One region of the Kitasatospora sp. NPDC092286 genome, then DNA from elsewhere that is predicted to be linked to it. Evidence: riboswitches for the same ligand, from Rfam matches in the RefSeq annotation. Region 1 holds a riboswitch; each other region holds the start of a gene.
What was found. Region 1 has a riboswitch for cobalamin ahead of ACIQIB_RS05885 (peptidase). Riboswitches for the same ligand answer to the same signal wherever they lie in the genome.
Positions count from the first base shown of each region.

Region 2: linked by a shared signal. The riboswitch ahead of ACIQIB_RS12515 (cobalamin biosynthesis protein) and the one ahead of ACIQIB_RS05885 (peptidase) in region 1 are both predicted to bind cobalamin.
Region 3: linked by a shared signal. The riboswitch ahead of ACIQIB_RS09105 (ribonucleoside-diphosphate reductase subunit alpha) and the one ahead of ACIQIB_RS05885 (peptidase) in region 1 are both predicted to bind cobalamin.

Region 1 covers NZ_JBIVRD010000004.1:7,502-15,299, reverse strand. Annotated here, with positions in the region: gene ACIQIB_RS05905 (ABC transporter substrate-binding protein) at 1-255, opposite strand, end outside; gene ACIQIB_RS05900 (SDR family NAD(P)-dependent oxidoreductase) at 307-1,065, opposite strand; gene ACIQIB_RS05895 (nuclear transport factor 2 family protein) at 1,095-1,607, shown strand; gene ACIQIB_RS05890 (flagellar hook-length control protein FliK) at 1,680-2,165, opposite strand; gene ACIQIB_RS05885 (peptidase) at 2,203-3,294, opposite strand; cobalamin riboswitch at 3,397-3,526, opposite strand; gene mmsB (3-hydroxyisobutyrate dehydrogenase) at 3,634-4,524, opposite strand; gene ACIQIB_RS05875 (enoyl-CoA hydratase/isomerase family protein) at 4,527-5,603, opposite strand; gene ACIQIB_RS05870 (acyl-CoA dehydrogenase family protein) at 5,603-6,745, opposite strand; partial or broken gene ACIQIB_RS05865 (CoA-acylating methylmalonate-semialdehyde dehydrogenase) at 6,754-7,798, opposite strand, start outside.
Region 2 covers NZ_JBIVRD010000010.1:73,525-81,322, reverse strand. Annotated here, with positions in the region: gene ACIQIB_RS12525 (putative cobaltochelatase) at 1-963, opposite strand, end outside; gene ACIQIB_RS12520 (cobyric acid synthase) at 960-2,504, opposite strand; gene ACIQIB_RS12515 (cobalamin biosynthesis protein) at 2,501-3,490, opposite strand; cobalamin riboswitch at 3,589-3,753, opposite strand; gene ACIQIB_RS12510 (alpha/beta hydrolase family protein) at 4,034-5,149, shown strand; gene ACIQIB_RS12505 (hypothetical protein) at 5,580-6,854, shown strand; gene ACIQIB_RS12500 (CDP-alcohol phosphatidyltransferase family protein) at 6,961-7,798, opposite strand, start outside.
Region 3 covers NZ_JBIVRD010000007.1:51,926-59,723, forward strand. Annotated here, with positions in the region: gene ACIQIB_RS09090 (glycosyltransferase family 2 protein) at 292-1,710, shown strand; gene ACIQIB_RS09095 (glycosyl hydrolase) at 1,716-2,810, shown strand; gene ACIQIB_RS09100 (glycosyltransferase family 39 protein) at 2,807-4,507, shown strand; cobalamin riboswitch at 4,580-4,711, shown strand; gene ACIQIB_RS09105 (ribonucleoside-diphosphate reductase subunit alpha) at 4,875-7,304, shown strand; gene ACIQIB_RS09110 (ribonucleotide-diphosphate reductase subunit beta) at 7,304-7,798, shown strand, end outside.

The DNA of each region.
Region 1 (7,798 bases):
GAGGAACCAGAACAGCGGGCGGTGGGTGTTGACGCTGAGGGCGACCCAGGGGGTGCCGTCGGCCAGTCGGGACAGCAGTGCCCGGCCGAGCCCGATGGTGGCGCCGTGGCGCAGCCGCTCCTCGTCCCACGAGCAGCCGTCGTGCAGCGCGACGTGGACGCCCTCGTCGGCGTAGTAGCCCTGCTGGTCGGCGATGTAGGCGGCCAGTTCCTCGTGCAGGCCCCGCCCGACGTAGGCGAGATCGATCGTGTACATGAACGTTTTTCCTTGATCGTGCCGCCGCCGTGCGCACAGGACGGCGGGGCGTCAGTACATGGACATCCCGCCGTTGACCGCGGCCGTGGTGCCGGTCATGACGGCGCTGTCCTCGCCGGCGTAGAAGGCGACCGCCCGGGCGACGTCGTCCGGGTGTGCCAGGCGGCCCAGGGGGGTGGCGGCCACCTGCCGACGCCTGTGCTCCTCGTCGAGCACATCCGCCGCCATGCGGGTGCCGTCCACCGGGCCGGGCTCGACGACGTTGACCGTGATGCCCAGCGGGCCCAGCTCCTGGGCGAGGTACCGGGCGAACTGCGCCAGTGCGGCCTTGGCCGTGCCCAGTGCGATCATGCCCTCCCGGGGCTGGCGGCTGAGGACGGTGCCGAGATAGACGATGCGTCCCCAGCCCTGTTCGGTCATGGCGGGCAGGACGGCCTTGGTGACCGCGAACGCCGCACGCAGCTCGTCGTCGAGCTTGCCGCCCAGCTCTTCCCACGTCATGTCCTGGAACGGCTTGACCACATACGGGGTGAGCGCGTTGTGCACGAGCACGTCGGTGCCGCCCCATGCCGCCCGGACCTGCTCGATCATGCTCTCGACCGCCGCTGCCTCGCGCACGTCGGCCTGCACGGCCATGGCCTGGCCGCCCGCGGCCTCGATGCCGGCCACGACCTTCCCGGCTGCCGTGCCGCTGTGCAGGTAGTTGACCACCACGCGCATCCCTCGTGCGGCCAGAAGGCGCGCGGTGGCCGCACCGATTCCGCTGCCGGCCCCTGTCACCAATGCCACCCTGCCGGTCGCCCCGGTCATGGGACCACTCCCTGTCTGTCATTGTCATCGTGGGCCGCCGGGATGACCGTCCGGAAACCATGCTCGGCGGCGGGACCGCCGCCGGGGTTACGGTGGTCGGCAGGAGGCCGGCACACCGGATGTGCGCCTCGTCCGACACCGCTGTGATCGGAGGGAACACGATGGGGCACCAGGAGACCCGAGCGGCGCTGGATCGGCACTGGGCAGCGTCCGCCGCAGGGGACCAGGACACCGAGCACGAGATCTACCACGACGACGTCATCGTTGATTATCCCCAGTCGGGTGAGCGCATCCACGGCCGCCACAACCTGCAGGCGCTGCGCTCACACCACCCGGCCAGGCTCGGCTTCACCATCCGCCGGATTCTCGGCAGCGGGGACCTCTGGATCACCGAATACGTGCTCGACTACGACGGAAAACCGGTACCCACCGTCAGCGTGATGGAATTCCGCGATGGAAAGGTCGCCCGCGAGACCCAGTATTTCGCGGATCCGTTCGCTCCGCCCGCCTGGCGTGCCCAATGGGTGGAGCCGGCACCATGACGGGCCTCCTGGTGCTCCAGCCGGATTTCTCCGTTCCAGCCGGAGCACCGAGGCGGATCGGCCCGGTGGGGATCAGGGCGCGGTGATACCCGGCTGGGCACCGGCACCGAAGGACCAGCCCTCGACGTCCCCGGGGGCCGGGTCGTAGCTTCCGGCGCCCAGCGAGCTGTACGACCACGGGCCGCCGTGCTGGGCGTGCCAGTACGACCAGTAGGCGGTGCCGGTGGGGTTGGTGCAGGTGGCGGGGAGAGCGTTGATCTTGCAGACGAAACCCGGGTAGCGCGGGTGGAAGGCGTACGGGAAGCCGGCGCCGGTCAGTGCGGCCAGGCCGCTGGCCGGGTCGCCGGGGGCGCAGCCGGTCTCGATTCCGCCGCCGAGCGCGGCGAAGTCGACGACGACGGTCACGCCGGTCGTACCGGTGCAGGCGGTGGCGCTCGCCCGCGGCGCCTGGGCGGCGGAGGCGCCGAGCAGGCCGGCGGTCAGGGCCGCGACGGCGGCGACCGAACCGACGGTGCGGCGGATCCGGCGGGCCGGGGCCGGGGCAGGGGTGCGGGTCATCGAAAGGCTCCTCACGGGATCGGCGGTTTCGGCGGTTTCAGCGGCCGGCCGGTGCCGGGCAGGCCAGGACCGGGGCTGCCGGGCGCGCGCCGTGGGCGGAGAGGGCGGCCAGCGGGGTGCCGGACAGACCCAGGACGGCCTGCGCGGTGGCCCGGGCTCCGTTGGCCTGGCTGAACCCGGACGCGTCGTACGCGACCGCGCCGCGGACGGCGGCGTCGGCGGCGCAGCCCTGCTGGAGCTTGACCAGGCTGCTCCAGCCCTTGAGACCCGCGCCGAGCCGTCCGGTGGACAGCAGGGCCTGGGTGGCCAGTCCGGTGGTGTTGGCGTTGGAGGTGGTCGCGCCGGCTGCGGCGAACCCCCCGTCGGTGTTCTGGTGGGCGGTCAGCCAGCCGAGTCCGGCGTTCGCCTTGGCGGTGCGGCCGGTGGCGGCAAGGGCCTGGACGGCGAGCGCGGTGGCGTCCGGGTCGCCCGCGCAGGTGGTCTGGCCGAAGGCGACGGGGAAGCCGCCGTCCGGGCACTGGCTGCCGGCGAGGAAGTCGACGGCGGCGGCCGGGGCGCCGTCCGGGGTGCGCTGGAGGGCGATCACCGCCAGGGACTGGCCGAAGGCGTTGCTGTAGTCGCCCCACTGGGAGCGGTCGGAGAAGCGGCCGCTCGGGCTCTGGAGCGAGCGGAGCCGGGCCGGGAGGTCGACACCGCCGAAGCCGTGGACGTCCTCGCCGCGGACCTCGGCGGCGAGCAGCAGCTTGGCGGTGGCCCCGGCGTACGCCTCGGTGGTGCCGTCGCCGAGGTAGCCGCTGATGATCCCGGGCTGCGCGAGCCAGGCGGTGGCCTTCGCGGCGGCCTGGTCGGAGCTGTGGGAGGCGGCGAAGGCCAGCACGGCGTCGATGGTCAGCCCCTGGTCGGGGTAGGCGGTGCCGTCGAAGACGGTCTCGAAGTGGTCTCCGTCGACGAGTTGGCGGGCGAGCCAGCCGGCCGCGGCGGCGTCGGGACGGACGGTCATCGAGACCGGAGCCGGAGCCGGAGCCGGGGCCGGAGCCTGGGCCGCCTGGGCGGCGGACGCCGGAAGCACGGCGGTCAGGACGAGCGCGGGTATCGCGAGCAGACCGAGGGAGCGGCGGAGCGTGGGCATGGGACGCCTTTCCGGGCCCGGGCGCACGGGGTCCCCGCCCGGCCGCCGGTGCGGAACCGGGCAGCCCTGGGAACTCCGGCCCGCAGACCACGACGGGAGGAGGGAACACACGCCTCCGCCGACGGGTCCTCGGGCTCGCCGCCGACAGCCGTCGGCGGCCTACCGTTGCGGGTCAGCGCCGGACTCGGACCGGACTTCCCCCAGCGGCGGAGTCAGTACATGACGGCTCATCATGTCGGTCGTGCGGAGAAGGGGTCAAGGGCCGGCCACTCGCCGGCCCCGACCCCGACCCCGGCCTCACGGGTCAGAACACCTCCGCCAGGACCGGCTCGTGGCCCGTCACTTCGCGCTCTCCCTGATGGTGTTGATGACCGCCGAGAAGTCCAGCCCGGCACCCTGGTCCGCGGCGAACCCGGCGTACAGCTCGGCCGCGTGGGAGCCCAGTTCCACCGGAACACCGGCGGCCTTCGCGGCGTCGGCGGCCAGGCCGAGGTCCTTGGCCATCAGCGCGGCGGCGAAGCCGGGCCGGTAGTCCCGGTTGGCGGGGCTGGCGGGCACCGGACCGGGCACGGGACAGTTGCTGGTGAGCGCCCAGCACTGGCCGGAGGCGGTCGAGACCACGTCGAACAGCGCCTGGTGGCTCAGGCCGAGGTGCTCGCCGAGGACGAAGGCCTCGCTGACGGCGATCATCGAGATCCCGAGGATCATGTTGTTGCAGATCTTCGCGGCCTGCCCGGCGCCGGACGGGCCGCAGTGCACGACCTTGCGGCCCATCGCCTCCAGGACCGGCAGGGCGGCGGCGAAGTCCTCCTCCGCCGCGCCGACCATGAAGGTGAGGCTCGCGGCGCTCGCACCGGTCACACCGCCGGAGACCGGCGCGTCCAGCGCCCGGTGGCCCGCCGCGAGGGCCGCCGCGTGCGCTTCGCGGGCGTCGGCCACGTCGATGGTCGAGCAGTCGACGAACAGGGTTCCGGGCTCGGCCGCGGCCAGCAGTCCGCCGTCCCGGTAGAGGTCGAGGACCTGGCGGCCCGCGGGCAGCATGGTGATCACCAGCTGCGCGTCGGCCACGGCGGCCGGCGCGGAGGCGGCGGCCGGCACGCCGGCCGCCTCGGCGCGGCGCAGGGCGTCGGGGTCGAGGTCGAAGCCGGTCACCCGGTGGCCGGCCCTGACGAGGTTCGCGGCCATCGGGCCGCCCATGTTGCCCAGTCCCACGAAGGCGATCGTGCGGATGGTCACCAGCGTTCCTCCCATGCGGTGGTGGTGCCGAGGCCCAGCTCCTGCGGGCCCAGCGGGGTGAAGAAGCGGTCCACGTCGTCCTCGGTCACGGCCTCCAGGGCCGGTGGCGACCAGCGTGGGGAGCGGTCCTTGTCGATCACCTGGGCCCGGACGCCCTCGACCAGGTCGGGCGAGCGCAGGGCCGCGCTGGAGACCCGGTACTCCTGGTCCAGGACCTGCTCCAGCGGGCCGAGCCGGCGGGCCCGGCGCAGCGAGCGCAGGGTCACCTTGAGGGCGGTGGGCGACTTGGCGGCGATCTGCTCGGCGGCCTCCTTCGCCGCGCCCTCCCCGCTGGCGCGCAGGCGGTCGAGGATCTCCTCGACCGTGTCGGCGGCGTAGCAGTGGTCGATCCAGTCGAGCTGTGCGGCGAGCGGGCCGGCGGGGACGGGAGCGGCGTGGCGGTGCACCGCGGCGGTGACCTCCTCCTCGGTGAGCGCGGCGAGGAACGACGGCAGCTTCGCGGCGGGGACGAGGAGGTCGGCCAGTCCGCACAGCAGCGCGTCGCCCGGTCCGGCGGTCGCGGCGGTGAGTGCGAGGTGGGTGCCGAGTTCGCCCGGGGCGAGGGCGAGCAGGTAGGTGCCGCCGACGTCGGGGACGAAGCCGATGCCGGTCTCGGGCATGGCGATCCTGGTGCGTTCGGTGACGACGCGGACACGGCCGTGGGCGGAGATTCCGACTCCGCCGCCCATCACGATGCCGTCCATCACGGCGATGTACGGCTTGGGGTAGCGGGCGATCCTGGCGTTGAGGCGGTACTCGTCGCGCCAGAAGCCGAGGGAGGCGGTGCCGCCGGCCCGGGCGTCCTCGTAGATGGCGCGGATGTCCCCGCCCGCGCAGAGGCCGCGCTCCCCCGCGCCGGTGATGACCACGGCCGCCACGGTCTCGTCCTGCTCCCAGCGGGCGAGGGCCTCGTCGATCCGGCGGACCATCGGGTGGGTCAGCGCGTTGAGGGCCTTCGGCCGGTTGAGGACGATCCGGCCGATCCGGCCCTCGCGTTCGAGGAGGACGTCCTCCTGTTCCGTCCCGGTGTTCATCAGGCGGCCCCGGTCAGGCCGCGGGCGACGATGACGCGCATGATCTCGTTGGTCCCTTCGAGGATCTGGTGCACCCGCAGGTCGCGGACGATCTTCTCGACGCCGTACTCGGCGAGGTAGCCGTAGCCGCCGTGCAGTTGGAGGGCGCGGTTGGCGACCTCGTAACCGGTGTCGGTGGCGAAGCGCTTGGCCATCGCGCAGAGGTGGGGGGCCTGCGGGTCGCCGTCGTCCAGCGCGGTGGCGGCGCGCCAGAGCAGCGACCTGGCGGCCTCCAGCTCGGTCGCCATGTCGGCGAGCTGGAACTGCAGGGCCTGGGCGTGCAGGAGCCTGGCGCCGAACGCCTCCCGTTCGGCGAGGTACTTGGTGGCCCGTTCCAGTGCGTCCTGGGCCCCGCCGAGGGAGCAGGCGGCGATGCCGAGCCGGCCGCCGTCGAGGCCGTTCATGGCGATCCGGAAACCTCCGCCCTCCACCCCGAGCAGGCGGTCCGCGGGCAGCCGGACGCCGTCCAGGACCACCTGGCGGGTGGGCTGGGCGTTCCAGCCCATCTTGCGCTCGTTGGGCCCGAACGAGAGTCCCGGATCCCCGCGTTCGACGACGAACGCGGAGATGCCTTGCGGCCCCTCGCCACCGGTGCGGGCCATCACCACGTACACCTGCGAGGACCCGGCGCCGGAGATGAACTGCTTGACGCCGTCCAGGACGTAGTGGTCGCCGTCGCGGCGGGCGCGGGTGGTGAGTGCGGCGGCGTCCGAGCCGGCGCCCGGCTCGGTGAGGCAGTAGCTCGCCAGGTCGCGCATCGAGCAGAGGCCCGGCAGCCAGCGGGCCCGCTGCCCGGGTGTGCCGTGGCGGTCGATCATCCCGGCGACCATGTTGTGGATGGAGGTGTAGCCGGCGATGGAGGGGCAGCCGGTGGCGAGGGCTTCGAAGGCCAGGACGGCGTCCAGCCGGGTCAGGCCGGAGCCGCCGCACTCCTCGCGGACGTGGACGCCGCCGAGCCCGAGAGCGGCCGCCCTGGCGAGGACGTCCACGGGAAAGTGCTTGTTCTGGTCCCACTCCACCGCGTACGGGGCAAGGCACTCCTGCGCGAAGTCCCTGGTGGTCGAGACGATGGCGAGCTGATCCTCGGTCAGTTCCCTGTGCACAGCGGCCCTCAGCCCATCGTGGGGATGGTGAAACTCGCGCCCTCCTTGACCCCGGAGGGCCAGCACGAGGTGACGGTCTTGGTCCGGGTGTAGAAGCGGATCGCGTCCGGCCCGTACTGGTTGAGGTCGCCGAACCCGGAGCGCTTCCAGCCGCCGAAGGTGTGGTACGCCACCGGCACCGGAATCGGCACATTGACACCGACCATACCGGTGTTCACCCGCCGGGAGAAGTCCCGGGCGGTGTCGCCGTCCCGGGTGAAGATCGCCACCCCGTTGCCGTACTCGTGCTCGCTCGGCAGCCGCAGCGCCTCCTCGTAGTCCGCGGCGCGGACCACGCACAGGACCGGGCCGAAGATCTCCTCCTGGTAGATCCGCATCCCGGGGGTGACGCGGTCGAAGAGCGTGGCGCCGAGGAAGTAGCCGCCCTCGTACCCGGGCACGGTCAACTCGCGTCCGTCGACCACCAGTTCGGCGCCCTCCTGGACGCCGAGGTCCAGGAGGCCGCGCACCCGCTCCAGGGCGTCCCGGCTGACGAGCGGGCCGAAATCGGCCTCGGGATCGTGGGCGGCGCCGACCTTCAGCGCGGCGATCCGCTCGGTGAGCCTGGCGACCAGGGCGGAGGCGGTCTCCTCCCCCACCGGCACCGCGACGGAGATGGCCATGCACCGCTCGCCGGCGGAACCGTAGCCCGCACCGATCAGCGCGTCGGCGGCCTGGTCGAGATCGGCGTCGGGCATGACGATCAGGTGGTTCTTGGCACCGCCGAAGCACTGCGCCCGCTTTCCGCGGGCCGCCGCCGTGGCGTACACGTACTGGGCGACCGGCGTGGACCCGACGAATCCCAGGGCCTGCACCCGGGGGTCGTCGAGCAGGGTGTCGACCGCCTCCTTGCCGCCGTTGACCACGTTCAGCACGCCCGGCGGCAGGCCGGCCTCCAGGAACAGCTCGGCCAGCCGCAGCGGCACCGAGGGGTCGCGTTCGGACGGCTTGAGGAGGAAGGCGTTTCCGCAGGCGATGGCGGGTGCGGCCTTCCAGAGCGGGATCATCGCGGGG
Region 2 (7,798 bases), on a different contig from region 1:
CGCGTCGAACGGGTTGCGCCGGCGGCGGTGCGGCAGGGCCAGCCGGGCGGCCTTGCGGACGTCCTCCTCCAGCACCTCCGTCCGGCCCGCCCAGGCGGCCAGCGCGACGGCGGTACGGGCCATCACGATGTCCGCCCGCAGCCCGTCCACCTCGAACGCCGCGCAGACGGCGGTGATCTGACGCAGCGCCACATCGGCCAGTTCGACCTTGGGCAGCAACTCCCGTGCGGTGGTGATCCGTTCGGCGAGCGCCCGCTCGTCCTCGGCGAACCGGGCGGCGAACCCGGCCGGGTCGGCGTCGTACGCCAGGCGGCGGCGGACCACCTCGGCGCGCTCCGCCGGGTCGCGGGTGGCGGCGATCTCCACGGTCAGGCCGAACCGGTCGAGCAGCTGCGGGCGCAGCTCGCCCTCCTCCGGGTTCATCGTGCCGACCAGCAGGAACCGGGCCGCGTGCCGCACCGAGACGCCCTCGCGCTCCACGTAGGAGCGGCCCATCGCGGCGGCGTCCAGCAGTAGGTCCACCACGTGGTCCTGGAGCAGGTTGACCTCGTCGATGTAGAGCACGCCCCGGTGCGCCCGCGCCAGCAGCCCCGGCTCGTACGCCTTGACGCCCTCGGCGAGCGCCCGTTCGAGGTCCAGCGAGCCGACGATCCGGTCCTCGGAGACGCCGACCGGCAGCTCGACCAGCTGGGCCGGACGGCCGGAGGCCGTGGCGCCGGCGTGCGCGCCGTCCGGGCACTGCGGGTCGGGCGCGGCCGGGTCGCAGGCGAAGCGGCAGCCGTCGACGGTGGCGATGGACGGCAGCAGGCCGGCCAGCGCGCGCACCATGGTCGACTTGGCGGTGCCCTTCTCGCCGCGCACCAGCACGCCGCCGACGGCCGGGGAGACCGCGTTGAGCAGCAGTCCGAGCCGCAGGTCGGCCATACCGACGATCGCGGTGAAGGGGTAGCGGACGTCACTCATGCCTTGTCGGCCTCCTCAGGCGCTCCGGGCGGCAGGAACGGCAGCGACCCCGCGGCCGGCACCCCGCCCTCGATCAGCTTCCACAGCGCGTCGGTGTCCGCGTGCTCCTCGATCAGGTCCCCCAGCCGGTCCAGCCGGGCCTCGCGCGCCGCGGCGAACGAGGTGTCCGGCGCGGGAACGAACGCCCGGCCGGCCAACTCGGCGGTCTCGCGCAGCAGTTCGCGACGGAACCCGTCGTTCTCCAGTGCGCCGTGCCAGGTCGTGCCCCAGACCGCGCCCACCCGGCAGCCGTCCAGAGCGCGGCCCCGGCCGTCGGAGAAGAAGGGGTCTCCCCCCTCGACGGCCACCACACCGTGATGGATCTCGTACCCCTCGACCCGCTGCCCGTACGCCTCGCCGACCGGACGGCCGAGCACCTTCGCGGCCCCGAACCGGACACGCGTCGGCAGCAGCCCGAGCCCGGCCACCTCGCCGGCCCCGGACTCGACCTCGTCCACGATGCCGCGCGCCAGCATCTGGTAGCCGCCGCAGACACCGAGAACCGGCCGCCCGGCGGCGGCCCGTGCCTTCAGGGCCGGCTCCAGACCACGTTCGCGCAGCCAGGCCAGGTCGGCGACGGTGGCCCGGGTGCCGGGCAGGATCACCAGGTCGGCGTCGGCCAGCTCCTCGGGCCGGGTGGCCCAGCGGACCAGCACCCCGGGCTCCTGCACCAGCGCGTCCACGTCGGTGAAGTTGGACAGCCTCGGGAAGCGCACCACGGCCACCCGCAGCACGTCCGCGCCGACCGGCCCGCGGTTTTCGGCGCGGTCCACCACGGTGGACAGGTCCAGCGAGTCCTCGGCGTCCAGCCAGAGCCCGGGCAGCATCGGCAGGGTGCCGAGCACCGGGCGGCCGGTCAGCCGGTCCAGCATCTCCAGCCCGGGCGCCAGCAGCCGGGCGTCGCCCCGGAACTTGTTGACGAACCAGCCCGTCACATGGCGCTGGTCCTCGGCGGACAGCAGCGCCAGCGTCCCGTACATGGCGGCGAACACCCCGCCGCGGTCGATGTCCCCGACCACCACCACCGGCAGCCCGGCGGCGGTGGCCAGACCCATGTTGGCGATGTCCCGGTCGCGCAGATTGATCTCGGCGGGCGACCCGGCCCCCTCGCAGACCACCACGTCGTAGCGGCTGCGCAGGTCCGCCAGGCACTCCAGGGCCCGCTCCAGCAGCACCGGCTTGCGCTCGCGGTAGTCCAGCGCGCCCACCTCGGCGACCGGGCGGCCGAGCAGCACGACCTGGCTGCGGCCGTCCGCGCCCGGCTTGAGCAGCACCGGGTTCATCGCCGCCTCGGGCTCCACCCGGGCCGCCTGCGCCTGCATCGCCTGGGCGCGGCCGATCTCGGCGCCGCCGGCGGTGACGAAGGAGTTCAGCGACATGTTCTGCGCCTTGAACGGCGCCACCCGGACACCCTGCCGGGCCAGCCAGCGGCAGATGCCCGCGGTGACCACGGTCTTGCCGGCGTCCGAGGTCGTCCCGGCGACCAGCAGTGCGTTGCTCATGCGCTCCTCCTCTTCTTCCGTCCCAGGACGGTCCGGCTTCCTGTGGCGGCCCGGACCGCCGCGTGCCCGGCGACGGCCGTGCCCAGGGCCAGCAGGCCCACCCGGCGGGAGAGCCGGCAGGCCCGCTCGATGTCGTCCACCGTCACCGGCCGCAGTTCGCCGCCCAGCACCGGCCGGTGCTCCACCCGCTCCCCGTACGCGAGGGTGCCGCCCAGCCGCACGCCGACCGCGCCCGCGAACGCGGACTCGGCCTGGCCCGCGTTGGGGCTCGGGTGCGCGGAGCCGTCCCGGCGCCAGATCCGCCAGGCCGTCCGGGGCTCGGGCGCGGCGGCCACGGTGAGCAGCGCGGTCAGCCGGGCGCCCGGCCAGCCCGCCACGTCGTCCAGCCGGGCCGAGGCCCAGCCGAACCGGGCGTAGCGCGGCGAGCGGTGGCCGACCATCGCGTCCAGCGTGTTGACGGCGCGGAACGCCAGCAGCCCGGGCGTGCCCGCGAGCGCGCCCCAGACCAGGGCGTTCACCACGGCGTCGGCGGTGTTCTCGGCGACCGACTCGACCACCGCGCGGGCGATCTGCTGCTCGTCCAGCGCGCTCGGGTCGCGCCCGCACAGATGCGGCAGCCGTTCCCGGGCCGCCGTCAGATCGCCCGCGGCGAGCGAGCGGCCGATGGTCCTGGCCTCCCGGGTGAGCGAGGTGCCGCCGAGCACCGTCCAGGTCGCGGCGGCGGTCAGCGCGGCGCGGCCGAGCGGCCGCCGGCCCAGGGCGCGTTCGGCGGCCACCGCCCCGGCCGCGACGGTGCCCACGCAGAGCGCGGTGTAGGCGGTGCCGACGGCGCGGTCGTCGCGCCAGAGCGTCTTCTCCAGCCGGCCCGCCGCGCTGCCGAAGGCGGCCACCGGGTGGCCGCGCCGGGGATCGGCGAAGCGGGCGTCGGCGAGATGTCCCGCGACGGCGCCCAGCGCGAAGGCGGCCGCGCGGGTCAGCGGGCGCACGGCGAAGGGCGGCAGAGGGGGCGGGCGGTCGGGGCAGCCTGCATCGCGTGCGTGTCCTCACTCAGGGTCCGCGCCCTGGATCGACGTACCGGCGGCGAGAGTCTCCTGGCTTCCGGGTCCGACACACCCCCGGAGCCTCCAGCGGCTTCTGACGGCCCGCCGATGGGCCCCTCCTGCCTGTTGGCGGGCAAGGAGGGAATTGATCCGAGCGTGCTCCCCGGTGACAGTGGCGGGACCGCGCCGGACTCGCACCGGCTTCCTCTGCATGCCTCCGTTTGGCTGAAGGATCCCATCACGCGGCCGAACCGGGAGTCAACCAAGGTCACGGAGGGGTTGGTCACACGGCCCGCCCGCGCGCCGCCTCCGCGGGTCGGTGTCGCGGGGGTGCGGAGAGGGCGCGATCGCCCGGCCGCAGGTGGAGGCCGCGGCCCCCGCTGTCCCGTCCGGCGTGACACCCGGTCGGCCCATGCCCGGTGGCCCCGGTCCGGTCCCGCGAGTGGACTGGTGGGTGCCCAGTCCGCGATCAACAGAGCGGGGAGCGATATGCGTTGGGGAACCGCGGCCGCCGTGGCGGCCGCCGCCGTCGGCACCGGGGCCGCCGTACTGCTGGCCGGGCGCAGGGCCGTCCGGCGGATGCTCCACCCGGCGGCCGTTTCCCGGCCGCAGGCGGGCCCCGTCACGGTGCGGAGCCTGGCCGTCGGGCGGGCCACCTTCACCCGCAGCCCGGAGAGCACCCGCCCCGGCCGCTGGGCCGTCGAGTGGGACGAGGGCGGCCACGCGGTGGTCGACGAGATCCTGCACGCCGACGAACAGGGCGTCACCCGCCGACTGGTCCGCGCCGACCGGGGCGCCCTGACGCCCGGCACCGAGGTCCGCTTCACCCCCCGGGTCCACCTCGGCGACCCGACCGGCGCGCTCGGCCTGCCCTACGCCGAGACCGCCGCCGAGGGTGAGCTGGGCGCCCTGCCCGCCTGGCGGCTCGACGGCAAACGCGGCACCTGGGTGATCCTGGTGCACGGCCCGGGCGCCGACCGGCAGCAGACGCTCCCGGTGCTGCCCGTGCTGCACCGTCTCGGTCTGCCCGCCCTCGCCGTCACCTACCGGGGAGACCGGGGCGCGCCGGCCGCGCCGGACGGCCTCGACGACTTCGGCGAGACCGAGTGGCGGGACGTCGAGGCGGCAGTGCGGCTGGCCCTGGACAGCGGCGCCGGCCGGGTCGTCCTACACGGCTGGTCGCTCGGCGCCACGATGGTGCTGCAGACCGCCGCCCGGTCCGCCTGGACCTCGGCGATCAGCGGCCTGGTACTGGACTCCCCGGTGCTCGACCGGCCGGTCTTCGCCCGCCGGGGCGCCACCCGGGCCGGGTTCGGCCGTACGGCCGCCGGGCCGGGCGCGCTCGCCGCCGAGGGCCGGACCGGGGTGGACCTGGCCGACTTCGCGCGGCTCGCCGAGGGCACCGACCTGCGGGTGCCCACCATGGTGCTGCACAGCCCCGACGACCCGGTGGCGCCCTGGCGGGCCGCCGCCCGGCTCGCCGACCGCCGCTTCGACCTGGTCAGCCTCCAGGCCTTCCCCGGCGCCGACCACGCCGCCCTCTGGAACGCCGACCCCGACCGCTATGAAGAGCTGTTGCGCCGCTGGCTCACGCCGTTGCTCTGACGACGGCTCCGGCCGGCCGTCCGGCAGCTTCCTCCGGCCCGGCCGGCCGACCGCTCTGACCTGGCGTGTTCGCGTCATGCAGATCCGGCCAGGCGGTTTGGCCTCTGTTGCCCGATCTTGTCGACCCGCCGCGACCGCCCTTCCGGAGTCCGTGGCCAACCGGATGTGACAGAAGGCCGGTACAAGGGGAAGACTGCTCGACGTGACGTCTCGGAACCCGCGCGACCGTGATGCCCCGCTCCCGCCGACGATCGGTACCGGTGCGACGGTGACCCGTCTCCCCGGAACGGCCCACCGCCCCGCCGGCATCAGGCCGGGCGCTCCCGGCGTACCCCGCCGACGAGGCCCCGCACCCGCTCCCGGCCGAGGCCGGGTCCCCGTACCGGAGGGCTTCCCGGCCCCCGCCGAGCTCGCTCCGCTGGCCCGTCGGATGCTCGTCGACGCCGTCCGGATCGCCCGCTGGGCCGGCGAACTCTCCGAGGTCGACAAGCGCGGCGAACTGCTCCCCGAGGACGCCCGCGCCGCCGGCCGGGCACTCGCCATGACGGTGGGCGCCGCGGCCCGGGCCTGGGGCCAGGCCCTGCTGGTCGGCCTGGTCGAGGCCAGGGACGGCGGCGCCGCCCCCGGCTGGCGCCTGCACGCCTGGGAGCACGACGACGAGGCCGTGGTCCGCGGCTGGTCGGCGCTGTTCGACGCCTGGACGCTGCTCGCCCCCGTCCCGCCCGCCGCGCTGCGCGGCGTCTTCGCGGTGCTCGCCGGGCAGGCCGTCGACCAGGCACCACAGCTGCTCTCCTTCCTGCACCTGGTGGCCGGCCCGGTCGCCGACAGCGAACTGCTGGAGCTGCTGCGCCGGGGCCTGGACGAGCGCCGGGTCGGCGGTGGCGCCGGTGCGCTGGGCCTCTCGCCCATCCCGCACGCCGCCTCCGCCGTGTCCGCCGTCCGCGGCACCTGCCGCGAGCCGCAGATCGACACCCCGGCCGCGCCGTCCGACGTCGCCGCCGTCCTGGACTGGATGCTGGACGGCCTGGCCGCCGTCGGCGCCGTGGTCCGCCGGGACGAGGCCGCCGAACTCTCGCCGCTCGGGCACTGGGCGGTGCGGGCCAAGCTGGAGGAGATCTGCACCGTCGCGCAGACCGCCGCCGGCCACATCGAGCAGAGCGCCTTCGAACTGCTCAACGCCTGCGCCGACTACTCGCCGGGCCCGGCCCGGGCCGAGTTCCGCGCCTGGGTCGCCGCCCGTCCGGCCGACCGGGCCGTGGCCGAGCTGCTGGACGCCGCCCAGGGCGACGACGCGCTGGTCCGCGGCCTGGCCTTCGAGGCGCTCCGGGTGGCCGGCAGCACCGCCGAACAGGCCGTCCGCGCCGCGGTGGACGAGCCGGTGCTGCGCCCGTACGCGCTGCTCTGGCTGGCCGAGCAGTCGGACGAGGGGGTCTCCCCGGCCGATGTGCTGGGCGCGGAGGACGCCGCCTGGCTCTGGGTGGACACCGCCGCCGCCGTACTCGACCACGGGGAGACGGATCTGCTGGTCGGCCATGTCGAGGGCGCCTCGGCGGGTGACCCGGTCCGGCTGTTCGCCCGCGCCAGGCAGTCCAGGCACCCCCGGGCCGCCTCGGTGCTGACCGCCGTCTCCGGTGTCCACCCGGACCCGGGCGTGGCCCGCGCGGCCCGCCGTTCGGCGTTCAGCGTCCACCGCGGCGGGGCGTAACCCGGCCGGCGGTCCCCAGGCTCCAGGGCTCAGGGCCCAGGACATGACGGAGGGCCCGGATCCAGTGGATCCGGGCCCTCCGTCATGCGGTCGCGCGTGCGGCCGGTCAGCCGATCCGGGACTCCGCGCGGCGGGCGCGGACGTCGCCGACCTTCTGGCCCACCTTGCGGCGGATGACCAGCAGCGGAGCCATCGCGGCCAGCGTGATCTGGGCGAAGGCGCCGATGTGCAGCAGCATGTCGCCGCCGGGCAGGCCGGTCGCCCAGGCCGCCAGGCAGCCGATCGAGACCACGATCCAGCAGAGCGTGGCGGTGGCCAGCAGCCCCTGCGGCTTCGGGTACTCGATGCGGCTCATCATCAGGTACGCGGTGCCCGCGATGGCCAGCAGGCCGGGCAGGAACGGCGGGTCCAGCAGCACGATGGCGATCACCGTCATGGCGCCCATCGGGCAGGGCATGCCCTGGAACACCCCCGGGCGCATCTTCACGGCCGAGAAGCGGGCCAGCCGCAGCACCACCGACAGCAGGACCGTCAGTGCGATCAGGGCGGAGAGCCGGCTGTCGGAGCCCGGCGAGACCATGCCCCAGACCGCGACGAAGTAGGCCGGCGCGATGCCGAAGCTGATCAGGTCGGCCAGGTTGTCGAGTTCGGCCCCGAGGGCGGAGGAGCGCAGCTTGCGCGCCACCAGCCCGTCGAAGAGGTCGCACATCGAGCCGATCAGCAGCAGCGTCACCGCGGTGGCGGCGCTGTGCCGGTCCGGAGCGACGTCCGGGTTGGTGATGTGCGGGACCAGGACCCCGGTGGTGATCGAGTAGATCGCCAGGAAGCCGCAGACGGCGTTCCCCAGGGTCAGGAAGTCGGCGGTGGACAGGTGCTGCGGAGAACGCGGAGCACGCAGCTCGCGGTCGCGCGCCCAGCGGCGGCGGCGCAGAACCGTCTCCTCG
Region 3 (7,798 bases), on a different contig from region 1:
CCCGTACGATCCTGCCGTCCCCGCGCTGACCGTACGACAACGGCTGCCGGGCGGGATAGGTTCAGATCAATTCGGCTTCCGGGGGAGTAGAGCCACGTGACTGTCACCGAGGGCACCCGTCTCGCGGGCAGCCGCAGGGCACCCGTCTCGCGCCGGCGCAGCCGCCGGGACCCGGCCGCCCGCAGTCAGTGGGGCCTGTTGCCGCAGCCGCCGGACAACACCGAGAAGTACACCTACGCCCGCAGCCGGCTGTGGATCCTCACCTGCTTCTCCCTCATCAGCTTCGCCTGCATGGTGGCCAGCGAGATCGGCCTGCTCAGCGCGACGCCGTGGTTCCTCCTCTTCGTCCCGCCGCTGGCCTTCACCATCGTCTACTACCTCATCTCCCGCTGGGTGCACGGCTTCAACGAGACCTTCGACCTCGCGGCGCACCGCGCGCTGGTGAAGGACTGGCGCCCGGAGCACTACCCGACCGTCGACATCTTCCTGCCCGTCGCCGGTGAGCCGATCGAGGTCCTGCACAACACCTGGACCCACGTCGCCCGGCTGCGGGACCAGTACCCGGGCGAGGTCACGCCCTACGTCCTCGACGACAGCAACAGCCCGCAACTCGCTCAGATGGCGGTCGATTTCGAGTTCGTCTACGGCACCCGAAACAAGCTGGGCTGGTTCAAGAAGGCCGGGAACCTCCAGTTCGGCTTCCGCAACTCCGACAGCGAGTACGTCCTCATCCTGGACGCCGACTTCGCCCCCCGGCCGGACCTGCTGACCGAGATGCTCCCCTACATGGCGGCCAACCCCCGCCTCGGCATCATCCAGTCGCCTCAGTTCTTCCGCATCCTGGACACCCAGAACTGGATCGAGCGCGGCGCGGGCGCCGTCCAGGAGCTGTTCTACCGGACCGTCCAGGTCTCCCGGCAGCGCAACAACGGCGCGATCTGCGTCGGCAGTTGCGCCGTCTACCGGCGGGCCGCCCTGGAGGAGAACGGCGGCACCACGCTGATCGGGCACTCCGAGGACGTGCACACCGGCTTCGACCTGCGCCGGCTCGGCTGGGACCTGCAGTACATTCCGATCGCCCTGGCGGCCGGGGTCTGCCCGGACAACGTCGGCGGCTTCTTCAACCAGCAGTACCGCTGGTGCACCGGGTCGATGAGCCTGCTGGGCAGCCGCAAGTTCTGGGAGACCAAGCTGCGGCCGGTCACCCGGGCCTGCTACCTGTCCGGGTTCTTCTACTACATCCACACCGCGCTGTTCACCCTCGTCTCCCCGCTCATCCCGATCGTGCTGCTGCTGGCCAGACCCGACCTGATCCGCTGGCAGAACACCATGCTGGTGCTGCCCGGCCTGCTCTACGCGACCGTCGTCTTCCCGCTCTGGCACCGCAACCCCTACCGGCTGGAGGCCTGGGCCGCCCGCATGATGTACGGCTGGGCGCACGTCTTCGCCATCTGGGACATCGTGCGCCGCAACCGGATGGCCTGGCAGCCGACCGGCTCCAGCGGGGCCAAGAAGAACAAGACCCGGCGGTTCTGGATCGGCATGACCGTCTGGAGCGGCGGGACGGCCGTGCTCTGGGTCGGCATCGGCATATGGCGGATGCTCACGATGGGCCCGCTCAACTTCACCCTCGTCCTCGCGTCCGGCCTCTTCTACGCGACCATCGTGGGCCGGGTCCTCGTCCAACCGCGCCCCACGGAAGCTGTGTGATCGCCATGTCCGCCCACCCCCGACGGGCCGGCCGGTACCGTCGGCTGACGCTCCCACTGCTGACGGCCGCACTGCTGCTCGTCACCGCCTGCGGCCCCGAGGACCCGGGCTTCGCGATGCAGGACACCGAGGACCTCGCCCAGCCCGCGCCGGCCGCCGCCGCCACCCCCGGCGCCGCCACCCCGAACGCGTCGGGCGCCCCGAGCGCGCCGGCGAAGCCGAAGGCCGTCCCGGTCGGCGTCCCGTACGACGTCACCCCGCTGCTCAAGCCGGCCGGCAAGTACCTGGGCGCCGCGCTGCCCGACGTGCCCGGCTCGATGGACGCGCTGGCCCCCTACACCGCCGCGATCGGCAAACAGCCGAACGTCCTGGAGTACTACGCCCACTGGCGGGGCGGCTTCGACACCGCGGGAGTCCGCCGGATCTACGAGGCCGGGGCCCTGCCCTACATGGCGTGGGAGCCGCTCGACCACTCGCTGGCGGGGATCGCGGCCGGCGAGACCGACGACTACGTCCGGGGCGTGGCCAAGGCCGTGGCCAGGCTCGACCTGCCCATCGCCGTCAGCATCGCGCACGAGATGAACGGCGACTGGTACCCGTGGGGGCGGCAGGCCGCCAGCCCTGAGGACTTCGTCGCGGCCTGGCGCCACGTCCACGACATCTTCGACCGGGCCGGCGCGACCAATGTCATCTGGGTCTGGAGCCCGAACATCACCGACCCCGCGCCCAACACCCGGCTGGCGCCGTACTACCCCGGCGACACCTACGTCGACTGGGCCGGCATGACCGGCTACTTCACCCGCACCGGCCCGAAGACCTTCGACACCCTGTACGGGCCCACCATGGCCGAGATCCGCACCTTCAGCAAGAAGCCCTTCTTCATCAGCGAGACCGCCTCGGAGCAGGGCAAACGCCAGCGCGCGGACATAGACCAGCTCTTCTCCGGCCTCGAAGCGCACGACGACGTCATCGGCTTCGTCTGGTTCAACATCGTCAAGCGGGCGGACTGGCGCGTCGAGGCCGTCCCGGACACCCTCGCCGCCTTCAGGCAACGCGTGGCCGACCCCCGCTACGGCTTCGACATCAGGAACCCACGATGAGCGCGGCCTCCGAGCCACCCCTGACCCCGGACAGCCCCGTCCCTGCCCCCGGCGGCACCGCGACGCGCGCCGGGAGCAGCCGCCCCCGGCCGGACGCGGACACCCTGCCCCGGCCCGCCGCCGAGCGGGGCACCGCCGCCCCCGAGGACGACAACCAGGCCGTCGAGCTGGCGCCGTACACCATCCCGCAGGTCCCCGCGATCGGCTGGGACCCGGCCCCCAGCCCCCGGCGCCGCTGGATAGCCCGCGGTCTGCTGCTCGCCGTGCTGATCGTCCAGGCCGCGCTCTCGCTGCGCCTGCTGGCCGCCGCGCACCCCGACGAGGCCGCGACCATGGTGGCCGGCCGCCAGCAGCTCGCCCACCTGCTGCACGGCACCGCCGTCACCTCCGACCTGGTCGGCCGGACACCCGGCTCGCCCTGGCTGTACCCGCCGCTGGCCGGCGCCGCCGCCAACGCCAACGGCATCTTCGGCGCCCGGGTACTCAGTCTCTGCTTCGCCCTGCTGACCACCGTGCTGCTGTACTCGCTGACCCGCCGGCTCTTCAACGAGCGGGTGGCCATCTGCTCCATCGCCGCCTACGCGGTGGTGCAGTCGACCGTCGTCGTCGGCTTCTACGCCGCCCCCGAGGCGCCGGCCGTTCTTCTGGTCGCCCTCGCGGCCTGGATCACGGTGTTCACCGCCCGCCGCCCGGTGGCCCTGGTCCTGCTCGCCGCACCGGCCGCCGCCCTCGCCTGCGCGGTCGCGTACGCCTCGACGCTCGCCATGCCCGCCCTGGCCGCCCTCGCGCTGGCCACCGCCTGGCCGCACCGGCGGCTCGGCCCGGCCGCCCTGCGCGCGCTGCTGCTCGCCGCCGGCACGGCCGGCGCGCTGCTCCCCTTCGGCGTACTCGGCACGATCGCGGGATGGTCCCCGGCCCGCGGCCAGGCCGGCCGCACGGTCGGCGGGATCCTCCTGGACACCGTCCAGTGGGGCGGCCTGTTCACCGTCCTCGCGGTGGCCGGCACGATCGCCTACGTCCGCCGCGAGCAGATGCACGAGTCCCCGGAGAACGGCGGCGTCACCACCACCCGGGCCCAGCGCGCGCTGCTGGGCACCGCGCTGACCGCCACCGCGCTGCTGGTCCCGGCGATCCACCTGGCGCTGGGCTCCTCCGGGGCGATGTTCCGCCACCTCGGCTTCGGGATGCTGCTCGCCGCCCCGCTGGCCGGGGTCGGCCTCACCCGGCTGGTCGGCGCGCACTTCCGCCACCCGCAGCTGGGCATCCTGGTGTGGGTCGCCCTGCTCGCGCTGGGCCTCGAACAGTCCGCGCTGCGCTACCAGAACGGGCCCGACTCCGGGCGGCTGCTCGCCGTCCTGCGGGTGCACGCCGAACCGCAGGGCCGCTACCTCACCGAGGTCGACGGACTCGCCGAGTACTACCTGGGCACCGTCAGTACACCTGAGCAGTGGGTCTCGGCGCGCAACGGGACCGACTACCGGGACGCCGCCGGGGTGCAGCACCACGGCGACGACGGCAGCGCGGCCGCCATCCGGGACGGCTGGTTCACCATGGTCGTCCTCGACAGCACCGCGCCGGCTGCCACGGACCGCGCCCTGGCGGCCGCTCTGGCCGCCGGCGGACAGTACCGGCTGATCGCCCAGTTCACCTCGCCGACGGGCGACTCCAGCACCTACAAGGTCTACCTGAAGCACTGACGCCCCGCCGAGCCTGTCCGGGCTCGCGACACGACGGCCACAACATATGGTGCCGCCACAGTCGACCGCCACTAGATGTATGCTCACTCCTGCTGTCGACGCAGGGGAACCCGGTGCGAGTCCGGGACTGCCCCGCAGCGGTGTGCGGGCCTCTGGAAGCAGGGCCCGCGAGTCCGAGTACCTGCCGGCGGCGTGCCACCGGCCTCCCCGCAGAGGCCCCGAAGCACTGCACCACGTCCGGGCCTCGCGGGCGGGCCGGGGATGACACTGTCGCGCGACGCCACCGGGCGTTCGCGCCGTGCTCCCCTGCCCCGAACGGTCCGGCACCCCGATGCACCGACGCCGATCGCCGCCAGGAGAGAGCGCCTTGACCACCGCTGCCTCAGCCACCCTGCCCGCCCAGGGTTCCAGCTTCGCCCCCGTCGACCCGACGGTCTCCGACCCCGGCGGTGCGCTGCTCCGGCTGCTGACCGACCGCAGCGCCGATCTCCCCCAGGTGGACCCCGGCCATGTCGCCGCCGCCGCGCTGCGCGGCCGCCACGCCGGCTCGGACTTCGCCGAGCTGCGCGGGCTGGCCGTGGACGCCGCCGCGTCGATGATCGCCGAGGACCCGCAGTACTCGAAGCTGGCCGCGCGCCTGCTCGCGCTGGAGATCGTCGACGAGGCGGTCAGCCAGGGCTCGGTCTCCTTCTCCGCCTCGGTCGCGGTCGGCCACGCCGAGGGCCTGATCGGCGACACCACCGCCGCCTTCGTCGCCAAGCACGCCGCGACCCTGGACGCGCTCGTCGACCCGCGGGGCGACGACCGCTTCGAGTACTTCGGCCTGCGCACCGTGCAGTCCCGCTACCTGCTGCGCCACCCGATCACCCGCAAGGTGGTCGAGACCCCGCAGCACTTCCTGCTCCGCGTCGCCAGCGGCCTGGCGGTCGGCGACAACGAGCAGTCGGTGCGCGAGGTGGCCGAGCTGTACGGCCTGATGAGCCGGCTGGAGTACCTGACCTCCTCCCCGACCCTGTTCAACTCCGGCACCCGGCACCCGCAGATGTCGAGCTGCTACCTGCTCGACTCCCCGCTGGACAACCTGGACTCGATCTACTCCCGGTACGCCCAGATCGCCCGTCTCTCCAAGCACGCCGGCGGCATCGGCCTGTCCTACTCGCGGATCCGCTCGCGCGGCAGCCTGATCCGGGGCACCAACGGCAAGTCCAACGGCATCGTCCCGTTCCTGCGCACCCTCGACTCCTCGGTCGCCGCCGTCAACCAGGGCGGCCGCCGCAAGGGCGCGGCCTGCGTCTACCTGGAGACCTGGCACGCGGACATCGAGGAGTTCCTGGAGCTGCGCGACAACACCGGTGAGGAGGCGCGCCGCACGCACAACCTCAACCTGGCGCACTGGATCCCGGACGAGTTCATGCGCCGGGTCAACGCCAACGCCGACTGGTCGCTGTTCTCCCCCGCCGACGTGCCCGAGCTGGTCGACCTCTGGGGTGCCGAGTTCGACGAGGCGTACCTGAAGGCCGAGCAGTCCGGCAAGGCCGTCCGCACCATCCCCGCGCAGACCCTGTACGCCCGGATGATGCGCACCCTGGCGCAGACCGGCAACGGCTGGATGACCTTCAAGGACGCCTCCAACCGCGCCGCCAACCAGACCGCGCTGCCCGGCCGCACGGTGCACAGCTCCAACCTCTGCACCGAGATCCTGGAGGTCACGGACGACTCCGAGACCGCCGTCTGCAACCTCGGCTCGGTCAACCTCGGCGCCCACGTCGCCGCCGGCGCCACCGCCGACGACCTGCTGAACGCGCTGGACTGGGACCGCCTGGACGCCACCGTCCGCACCGCCGTCACCTTCCTCGACCGCGTGGTGGACATCAACTTCTACCCGACCCCCGAGGCCGGTGCCTCCAACTCCCGCTGGCGCCCGGTGGGCCTCGGCGTGATGGGCCTGCAGGACGTCTTCTTCCAGCTGCGGATCGACTTCGACTCCGCCGAGGCGAAGCGGCTCTCCACCCTCATCGCCGAGCGCATCATGCTCACCGCGTACGAGCGCTCCAGCGAGCTGGCCGAGCAGCTGGGCCGCCACGAGGCGTACGGCGAGACCCGGGCCGCCCGCGGCGAGCTGCACATCGACCACTTCCCGAGCGCCGCTCCGGAGTGGGCCGACCGCTGGGCCGCCCTGCGGACCAGGCTCGCCGAGACCGGCCTGCGCAACTCGCTGCTGCTGGCCATCGCGCCGACCGCGACCATCGCCTCGATCGCCGGCGTCTACGAGTGCATCGAGCCGCAGGTCTCCAACCTGTTCAAGCGCGAGACCCTCTCCGGCGAGTTCCTCCAGGTCAACCCGTACCTGGTGCGCGAGCTGAAGGAGCTCGGCGTCTGGGACCAGCAGACCCGGGACGCGCTGCGCGACGCCAACGGCTCCGTCCAGGACCTCAACTGGCTGCCCGCCGAGGTCCGCTCGCTCTACCGCACGGCCTGGGAGCTGCCCCAGCGCGCGCTGATCGACCTGGCCGCCGCCCGGATGCCGTACATCGACCAGAGCCAGTCGCTGAACCTCTTCATGGCCGCGCCCACCATCGGCAAGCTCAGCTCGATGTACGCGTACGCCTGGAAGGTCGGTCTGAAGACCACCTACTACCTGCGCTCGCGCCCGGCGACCCGGATCGCCCAGGCCGCCTCGGGCGCCGCCCGCGCCGCCGCCCCCGTCCCGGTGGCGTCCCCGACCCTCACGCCGGAGGAGGAGGCCGCCCTGGCCTGCTCCCTGGAGAACCCCGAGTCCTGCGAGGCCTGCCAGTAATGTCCGACGATCGCCAGAAGATGCTGCTCGACCCCGGCTTCGAGCTGACCCTGCGCCCGATGCGCTACCCGTCGTTCTACGACCGGTACCGCGACGCGATCAAGAACACCTGGACCGTCGAGGAGGTGGACCTGCACTCCGACGTCGCCGACCTGGCCAAGCTGAGCGAGGGCGAGCGCCACCTGATCGGCCGGCTGGTGGCGTTCTTCGCCACCGGTGACTCGATCGTCTCCAACAACGTGGTGCTGAGCCTCTACAAGCACATCAACTCGCCCGAGGCCCGGCTCTACCTGTCCCGGCAGCTGTTCGAGGAGGCCGTGCACGTCCAGTTCTATCTGACGCTGCTCGACACCTACCTGCCCGACCCCGAGGACCGCGCGGCGGCCTTCGACGCGGTGGAGAACATCCCCTCCATCCGCCAGAAGGCGCAGTTCTGCTTCAAGTACATGAACGCGGTCGACCACATCGACTCGCTGCAGACGAAGGAGGACAGG